Regions from separate parts of the Microbacterium protaetiae genome, predicted to be linked through region 2. Evidence: predicted binding sites of a transcription regulator. Region 2 holds the regulator's gene; the other holds the start of a gene.

Region 1 (4,413 bases), 1.0 Mb from region 2:
CCACGAGAACACCGCGAGCAGTGCCAGGCCGGGCCGCCAGGCCTCGAACTCGAGCTCGAGGGTCGCCGCCAGCACGGCGATCGACTGGCTGGCCACCGCCCAGATGAACCAGGTGCCGTTCGCCGTGGTGATCGGCGGCTGTTTGCGGTCGCCGAGCACCGCGGTCCAGGGCACCGTGTAGCCGAGGATGATCCAGGCGATGGATGCCACCAACAACAGGGCGACGGCGACGCCGTGGTAGCCGCTTTCTTGACTGAGCCTGCTGCCGAGCACGTCGGTCGCGGCCACGAACGTGAAGAACCCGAATGCGCGGCCGGGGTCGGCGAAGTCTTCGGCCATCTGCGCCGGGTGACGCAGGATACGGACGATGTTCAGCGCCACGAGCACGATGTATGAGACGGCGGCGATCACGAGAAGCACCAACGAGACGGTGAACCACTCGTTGGTGCGCATGCCGATCGAGACGATGCCGGTGGCCATGACCAGCGCGAAATAGCCGGGGGTGAGGGCGGCCACGCCGGCGTCGGCGCGGGCCTGCAGAGTCAGCGGCGTGGTCACGGCTTCAGGCTAGCGGTCGCCCGTGTCGGTCGTGGGGTGCAGGATCGTGAATATGCAGCTCGCCAGCACCTCCACCCAGCGCACGTACCGCTACGTTCGCCTGACGATCCTCGGCGCGGTGTTTGCCCTCGCGGTCTCGCTCATCATCGTGGTGGCCGCCGACGGCCCTGTCACCTCGCTCAGCGCGCTGTTCTACACTCCGGGCCGCACCGTGTTCACCGGCGTGCTGTTCGCGGTGGCCCTCGCGTTGCTCGCGCTGTCGGGGCACAGCGTCGAGCAGGTGCTGCTGGATGTCGCGGCCCTGTTCGCCCCGCTGATTGCGGTGATTCCGACCCCGCTCGGCGTGGGAGACGCACCAGGTGTCGAATGCCCGGGGCAGACGCCGTGCGTGCCTGCGGAGTACACCGCCGGCGTGCACAACGGCGTGATCACCTTCGTCGTGGTGGTGATCGTGGGGGCGGGCTGTGCACTCGTGCTTGGGCGCGGGCAGCGCACGATGTCGCGGGGCGTGGTCATCGCCGTTGCGGCCGCGGTCGTCGTCGCACTCGCGATGCTGGTCTGGCTGCTTGTCTGGCCCGCGGCCCTGCTGCAGACGGGCCACCTCGTCGTGACGGCGGGGTTCTTCGGCCTGATGTCGGCGGTGGCCGTGGTTTCGGCAGTCGCATCGGTGGGTCGGTGGCGCGTGATCTACCTCGTCGTCGCCATCGGGATGGCGGCATCCCTCCTGTTCCTCGCGGCCGTGGGCATCGCGCGGCTGGCTGGCGCCGATCTGGCGGGGCAGCCGTGGATATTGGTGGGCGAGGTCGGACTCATCGCGTTCTTCGCCGCGTTCTGGATCGCCCAGACGGCGCAGAAGTGGAACGAGGTCGACCCGTCACTGCTCGCCTGATCCGGTTCGGGCCGGGATCTGCTGCAGCGTCCACCGGTTTCCGTCGGGGTCGCGGAACGTGACGAACCGACCCCATGCCTGCTCGTCGACGCCCTCGGCTTCGACGCCGACCTCGCGCAGATGCGCCAGGGCCTCATCGGCGTCGGGCACGACCACCTGAATCGTGTTCTGCCGACCGGGCTCGAGATCGATGCTGAGACCCACGCCGAACGCGATCGAGCACGCCGACCCGGGCGGAGTCATCTGCACGAACCGCAGTCCCTCATACGGAACCTGGTCGTAATCGAGGTGGAAGCCGACACGTTCGTAGAACTCCTTCGCCCGGTCGACGTCGGTCACGGGTACGAAAATGAGCTCGATGCGCCATTCCATGGTGTTCTCCTTTGATCGTCTGGTCATGACGCTACGCGCGGGTTCCGACATCGCGGAATACTTCCCGAGCACACGTGTTGAAGTTGATATCGGAGTGCTCAAGTTCGTAGACTTGATGCACTAAGACTCAACTTTGAGGAGCTTTGAATGTTCGATGACGGCACCCCACCGGTCGAAGGCGCCCAAGACGGCGCGAGCGCGTTCGACGATTTTCTCGCGCGCTACCTCGCCGGTGAACGCGCGCGTCAGCAGCACTCCGTCGACCTCAGCCGGTTCATGACCGCGCGCACGCAAGAGGTGCTGCAGCAGGCCGCACAGTTCGCACTCGAGCGCGGTCAGCGCGAAGTCGACACCCTGCACGTGCTGCGAGTGCTGATGGATGTCGCAGCCGCACAAGAGGCCGTGCGACGCATCGGCGCCGACCCGACCGACATCGCGCACGAGACCGAAGGCCGGTTGCCGGCGCCGCACAGCGCAGTCGACGCAGCCGACGGCGCAGTGATCACCCCGTCGCTGCAGCGCGCGCTGTTCCACTCCTTCCAGGTCGCCCGCTCGTCGGGCTCGACCTACGTCGACCCCGAGCACGTGTTCTTCGCGCTCGTCCTGGCGCAAGACACCCCCGCCGGCCAGGTACTGGCGCGGGCCGGCGTCACCGCCGAGTCGTTGACGCAGAGCGTGAACGAGACCGTGACCGCCGGCGGTGCGCAGGCAGAGCAGGGCACAGCCTCTCCCGACACCCCGATGCTCGCCCGCTACGGCACCGACCTGACCGCGCTGGCCGAGGCCGGCACGCTCGACCCGGTGATCGGCCGCGCCGGCGAGATCGAGCAGACCATCGAGATCTTGTCTCGCCGCACCAAGAACAACCCGGTGCTGATCGGCGCAGCCGGCGTCGGCAAGACCGCCATCGTCGAGGGGCTCGCGCAGGCGATCGTGGCGAACCAGATTCCCGAACAGCTGCGCGGCAAGCGCGTGATCGCGCTCGACCTGCCCGGAATGCTCTCGGGCACGCGCTACCGCGGCGACTTCGAAGAGCGCCTCACCAAGACGATGGACGAGATCGCCGCACACTCCGGCGAGATCATCGTCTTCCTTGACGAGTTGCACACCGTGGTCGGTGCCGGCGGCAACGGCGACGGCGGCATGGACGCCGGCAACATCCTCAAGCCCCGGCTCGCCCGTGGTGAGCTGCACCTCGTGGGTGCGACGACCCTGGATGAATACCGCCGGATCGAGAAGGATGCCGCGCTGGAGCGCCGCTTCCAGCCGGTCAAGGTGGGCGAACCCAGCATCGAGGACGCCATCCGCATCCTGCATGGGCTGAAAGACGCCTACGAGCTGCACCACGGTGTCACCTACACCGAAGACGCTCTGCGGTCGGCCGTGGAACTTTCCGACCGATACCTGACCGAACGGGTGTTGCCGGACAAGGCGATCGACCTCATCGACCAGGCCGGTGCACGGTTGCGGCTGCGGCTGGGTGTGCAGGCCGACGTGTCGGTGCTCATGCAGAAGCTCGCCGACCTCGAGGCGGACAAGAACGCGGCCGTCTCGGCCGAGCGCTACGAAGACGCGTCGCAGCTGCGCGACCAGATCGCCGACGTGCAGCACAAGCTGGATGAGATCGCGGGGACGGCCGGGGCGCCCAAGGCCGACGCTGTCGTGGGCGAGCCCGAAATCGCCGACGTGATCAGCCGGGCCACCGGCATCCCGGTCTCGCGGCTCACCGAGACCGAACGCGACCGACTCGCCGTGCTCGAGCACGAGCTGCACGCACGTGTGATCGGGCAGGATGCCGCGGTCACGGCCGTGGCCAAGGCCGTGCGACGCAACCGCACCGGCATGGGCGACGCGCATCGGCCGATCGGATCGTTCCTGTTTTTGGGCCCGACCGGCGTCGGCAAGACCGAGCTGGCCAAGGCGCTCGCGCAGTCGTTGTTCGACGACGAGGGCGCGGTGATCCGGTTCGACATGAGCGAGTTCGGCGAGCGGCACACCGCCGCGCGGCTGATCGGAGCCCCTCCGGGTTACGTCGGCTACGACGAGGCCGGTCAGCTCACCGAGCGCGTGCGGCGCAACCCGTACTCGGTGGTGCTGTTCGACGAGATCGAGAAGGCGCACCCCGACGTGTTCAACCTGCTGCTGCAGGTGCTCGACGACGGACGCCTCACCGATGGGCAGGGGCGCACGGTCGACTTCCGCAACACGGTGGTCGTGATGACCTCGAACCTGGGCAGCGAGTTCCTCGCCTCGCGCGGCGGAGCCATCGGGTTCCTGCCCGACGGCGGGGGCGAGACCGGCTACGGCTCGGAGAAGGACCTGCGCGACCGGGTGTTCGCCAAGCTGCGCGAGGCCATGCGGCCCGAGTTCCTCAACCGCATCGACGAGATCGTGCTGTTCCGCAAGCTGGATCGCGAGCAGCTGCGCGAGATCGTCCGGCTGCTACTGGGTGCGACCTCAACGCGGCTGGCCTGGCGCGAGGTGAGCCTTCAGGTCACCGACGCCGCCGTGGCGTGGCTGGCCGACCACGGCTACGAGCCCGAGTACGGCGCGCGCCCGCTGCGTCGGCTCATCCAGCGCGAGGTCGACGACCG
Region 2 (4,413 bases):
TGCCCAAGGATGACATCGAGCGCATGGTGCGCGAGGCTGAGGAGCACGCGGCTGAGGACAAGAAGCGCCGCGAGGCCGCCGACACCCGCAACCAGGCCGAGACGCTCTCGTACTCGATCGAGAAGCTCATCAAGGACAACGATGACAAGCTGCCCGCCGATGTGAAGGAGAGCGTGCAGGCCGATGTCGACGCTCTGAAGACGGCCCTGGCCGGCGAAGACGACGACGCGGTGAAGACTGCTTTCGAGAAGCTCAACGAGAGCCAGCAGAAGCTGGGCGAGGCCATCTACCAGTCGGCGCAGGCTGCCGGTGAGCAGGGCGACCCGAACGTCGCCGACCCGGGCAACGGCGACGTGCCGAACCCCGAGGAGGATGTGGTCGACGCCGAGGTCGTCGACGACGAGGACGAGAACCCTTCGGCAGGCTCAGGAGAGGCGAAGTAGGGACATGACCGAGAAGGACTTCGACGACAACGACGAGGTCCGTCCGGACGCAGAGGGGTCGGAGGCGCACGCCTCCGACCCCGACGCGCAGGACGGAACCGACAACCCGACCGGGGCCGCCAGCGCCGAAGGCTCGGACGATGAGTGGACGGTGGATGACATCCTCGGTACCGCGCAGAATCCGGATGCCGCGGCCGAAGACGCCAAGCTCGCCGACCTGGAGTCGACGCTGCTGAACGATCTCAAGCGCCTGCAGGCCGAGTACGCGAACTACCGCCGCCGCACCGAGGAGCAGCGCCAGGTCGAGATTGACCGTGCCAAGGGTGAGGCGGCCAAGGGGCTGCTGCCCGTGCTCGACGACCTCGACCGTGCCGAAAAGCACGGCGACCTCGAGGAGGGCAGCGCGTTCGCGCTCATCGCCGAGAAGGTGCGCGGCACCGTGGAGCGGCTGGGCGTGACCTCCTACGGCGCGGCCGGTGAAGCGTTCGACCCGCAGCACCACGAGGCCGTCTTCCAGCAGCCGACCCCCGGAACCACCGAGCCGACCGTCTTGGAGGTCGTGGAGACCGGATACCGGCTGGGTGACGTCGAGCTGCGCCCCGCGAAGGTGGTCGTCGCCGTTCCGGCGGATTGACCGCGGAGGGAGCATCCATGGCCAGTCAAGACTGGTTCGACAAGGACTTCTACAAGACGCTCGGTGTGTCCAAGGACGTCAGCGATGCCGAACTGAAGAAGACCTATCGCAAGCTCGCGCGCAAGTATCACCCGGATTCCAACCCGGGTGATACCGCCGCCGAGTCGAAGTTCAAAGAGATCAGCGAGGCGTACTCGGTGCTCTCTGACAAAGAGCAGCGCTCCGAGTACGACCAGATCCGCGCGATGGGCTCGGGCGCCCGCTTCACTGCGGGCGGCCAGGGCGCCGGCGGCTTCGAAGACGTCTTCAGCATGTTCGGCCAGGGCGGCCGGGGCGGTTCCGGCGCCCGCTTTCAGCAGTCGGGCAACTTCGAGGACATCTTCTCGATGTTCGGCCAGCAGGGCGGCGGATTCGGCTCGGGCCGGTTCGGCGAGCCCTCCGGTGGCTACCGCGGATACGGCGGCCCGCAGAAGGGGGCGGATGTCACGGCGCATACGACGCTCGACTTCGTCACCGCCGTCAAGGGCGAGACGATCTCGCTCTCGGGTGAGAACGGCAAGCCCTTCAAGGTGAAGATCCCCGCCGGGGTGTCCAACGGCCAGAAGATCCGGCTGCGTGGGCGGGGGCATCCCTCACCCGATGGCGGAGAGAACGGCGATGTCGTCGTGACAGTGACGGTGCGCCCGCACCCGGTGTTCACCCGCGACGGGCTCAACCTGCGCGTGACGGTTCCGGTGACCTTCACCGAGGCGACGCTGGGCGCCACGATCGAGGTGCCCACGCTCGGCGGCGACCCGGTGCGGCTGCGTGTCGCGCCGGGCACTCCGTCAGGCCGCGTGCTGCGTGTGAAGGGCCGGGGCGTGGAGAGCAAGAAGGGCACCGGCGACCTGCTCGCCGAGGTGCAGGTGGCCGTGCCGTCGCACCTCGACGACGCGGCCCGCGAAGCGCTTGAGCGCTTTCACGAACTCGAACCGAAGGAGAACCCGCGCGCGGAGTTGATGTCCAAGGCCGCGTCTGGCCGTTGAGCCGGTTGTGGGTGTCGGTCGTTGAGCGAGTGAAGCGAGACGAAACGCCCCCGACCCGCGAGAATGGCACCAGAGCCGAGGAGGTGAATCCGGATGTCCGACTACCAGCCTGACGAGAACGCCCCGATCTTCGCTATCGCGGCGGCCGCCGAGCTGTCGGGAATGCACCCCCAGACCCTGCGCCAGTATGACCGGATGGGGCTCGTCGTGCCCGCCCGCACCAAGGGCGGATCCCGCCGGTACTCGCTGCGGCACGTCGCCCAGCTGCGTGAGGTGTCGCGCATGTCGGCCGACGGCATGAGCCTTCCGGCCATCGTGCGCATTCTCGAGCTCGAAGAGCACGTGCGCGAGCTGCACATGCGCGTGCAGATGCTCGAAGAGCGGGTGCGTGTCGAGGTCGAGAACAGGCCCGGGGCGCGCGTGTTCGCCGCCGGCGCGACCGGCGCTGTCGTGCCGCTGCGGCACGGGCGGCGCGTGCGTCGCTCGACCGACATCGTCGTGTGGCGGCCGCAGCGGCCCGACGAGCGGTGAGCGGCTCCGAGCCGTTCACCTATCGCGTCACCAAGGCGGGCGACGTTCTCATCTCGCGCGGCGGCCGGCTCGTCACGACGCTGCGCGGCTCGGCGGCTGCCCGCCTGGCGGCGCGGCTCGGCGACGATGAGGCATCCGATCAGGCGCTGCTGCAGCGCGCCACCGGCAACTACCGGCGCGGCAACGAGCGCTGAGGCCGCCGCCCCGCCTCAGCCGCCCCGCCGCGCCCGAGCCGGACCCGCCCGCCGCGGCCCCGCCCGAGCCGGCCCCGCCGCGCCGGCGGCGTTCGGCTCGCAGGACGTTTTTGCGATCCCGGGCGTGTCGTCCGGTGTGTCGCGCCGTTGTGAGCCGTTCATCCTGCGAGCTGAACGGCGGGATGCCGCGACCGGCGCCGCCGCGCCGCTGTGCGCCGCCCATCCTGTGAGCCGTTCATCCTGCGAGCTGAACGGTGGGATGCCGCGACCGGCCCCGCCACTCCGGGTGCCCGATAGGGGGTAGCCTCTCCCGCCTGCCCGGTTCGAGCATCCTCGCGCCTGCCCGGTGCGGGGCGCGGCGCGGCGTGCGGGGCGCGGAGTGCCGGGGGCCGGGGGGCGGAACGCGCCCCGAACCCTCCGGGCACGTGGGCCCCCCAACACGACCACCCGCGCGCATCGCCCGCGGAGGGCGATCGGGAATAGGGTCACCGGGGCGGCGGTTGCCCCCGGCATGGCGACGATCGACCCGGGAGTGCTGGACGACGTCCTCTCGCGCGTCGAGGTGCGCCCGGGAACCAGCCGGCGCACACCCGTGTCGGCGGGCGGTGTGCTGCCGGTGGCATCCGGTGTCGTCACCCTGATCTATGTGGTCGACGGTGCCGTCGGTGTCGACGCGCCCACGGCGCCGAGCACTCTCTGCGCCGGCGACGCGCTGCTGTCGATGGGACTGCGCCCGCTGGTTCTCGTCTCGGCCGGTGGCGCACGGGTGATGACGGTCGACCTGGAGCTGTCGGGCGCACCCGCCATGGCAGAGATGCCGCCGCTGGCATGGGTCACGGGTTTCGCCGACCGTGAGCCGGCCGCCGCGGCGCTTGCCGCGAACCTGGGCGCGGGCGAGAACGCGGCATCCGCACAGCGTTCCGGTGACCCGGTCATCTGCCGGTTGATGGTGAGCACGGTCCTGTTGTCATTGATTCGCGCCTGGGCACAGCTCGGATGCGTGCCGCAGGGCTGGGCACAGCGTCGCGACCCGTACCTCGATCGCGTGGTCGAGGCGATCCACGACGATCCCGGCCGCGACTGGAGCCTTGAGCTGCTCGCCACGATGGGGGCGATGTCGCGTTCGGTGTTCGCCGAGCGCTTCCGGCGTGCTATCGGCATGTCTCCGGCCGGCTACGTCACCGAGGTGCGGATGCGGCGGGCCAAGGATCTGCTCGATGCCGGGCTTCCCGTCTCGGCGACCTCCCGGCGACTGGGGTACGGCTCCGACGAGGGGTTCAGCCGTGCGTTCCGCCGGCACACCGGGCTGGCACCGTCGGCATGGCAGCGTCGCCGCGACGCCGTGCCGGCCTGACGCACCGGGCCGCGGCATCCCTCACCGGCATCCCTCACCGGCGTGCCTGGTTCGAGAGCCCGAACAACGCGGCGCCGGCGATGAGAAGCACGGCGCCGACGATGTAGTTGGCCTCGACGCCGATGCTGTCCACGAGGATGCCGCCGCCTCCCGCCGCGAGCATGATGGCCGCCTGAAAGCCGGTCACGACCAGGCTGCCGCCGGCCTCCAGCCGATCGGGCGAGCGGCGCGC

What was found. Region 2 encodes HspR, which represses chaperone genes until heat shock. Its sites were predicted from a motif close to AAGTTGAGTCNNNNNGACTCAACTT; they were not measured.
Region 1: a site for HspR is predicted at 1,929-1,953, ahead of ET475_RS00460 (ATP-dependent Clp protease ATP-binding subunit). Genes of this name have one in related genera too.

The regions. Positions count from the first base shown of each region.
Region 1 is NZ_CP035494.1:98,268-102,680, reverse strand. It holds gene ET475_RS00475 (tellurite resistance/C4-dicarboxylate transporter family protein) at 1-558, opposite strand, end outside; gene ET475_RS00470 (hypothetical protein) at 605-1,447, shown strand; gene ET475_RS00465 (VOC family protein) at 1,433-1,819, opposite strand; gene ET475_RS00460 (ATP-dependent Clp protease ATP-binding subunit) at 1,967-4,413, shown strand, end outside.
Region 2 is NZ_CP035494.1:1,110,882-1,115,294, reverse strand. It holds gene dnaK (molecular chaperone DnaK) at 1-443, shown strand, start outside; gene ET475_RS05075 (nucleotide exchange factor GrpE) at 448-1,077, shown strand; gene ET475_RS05070 (DnaJ C-terminal domain-containing protein) at 1,095-2,102, shown strand; gene ET475_RS05065 (heat shock protein transcriptional repressor HspR) at 2,196-2,633, shown strand; gene ET475_RS05060 (hypothetical protein) at 2,630-2,827, shown strand; gene ET475_RS05055 (helix-turn-helix domain-containing protein) at 3,339-4,181, shown strand; gene ET475_RS05050 (MFS transporter) at 4,216-4,413, opposite strand, start outside.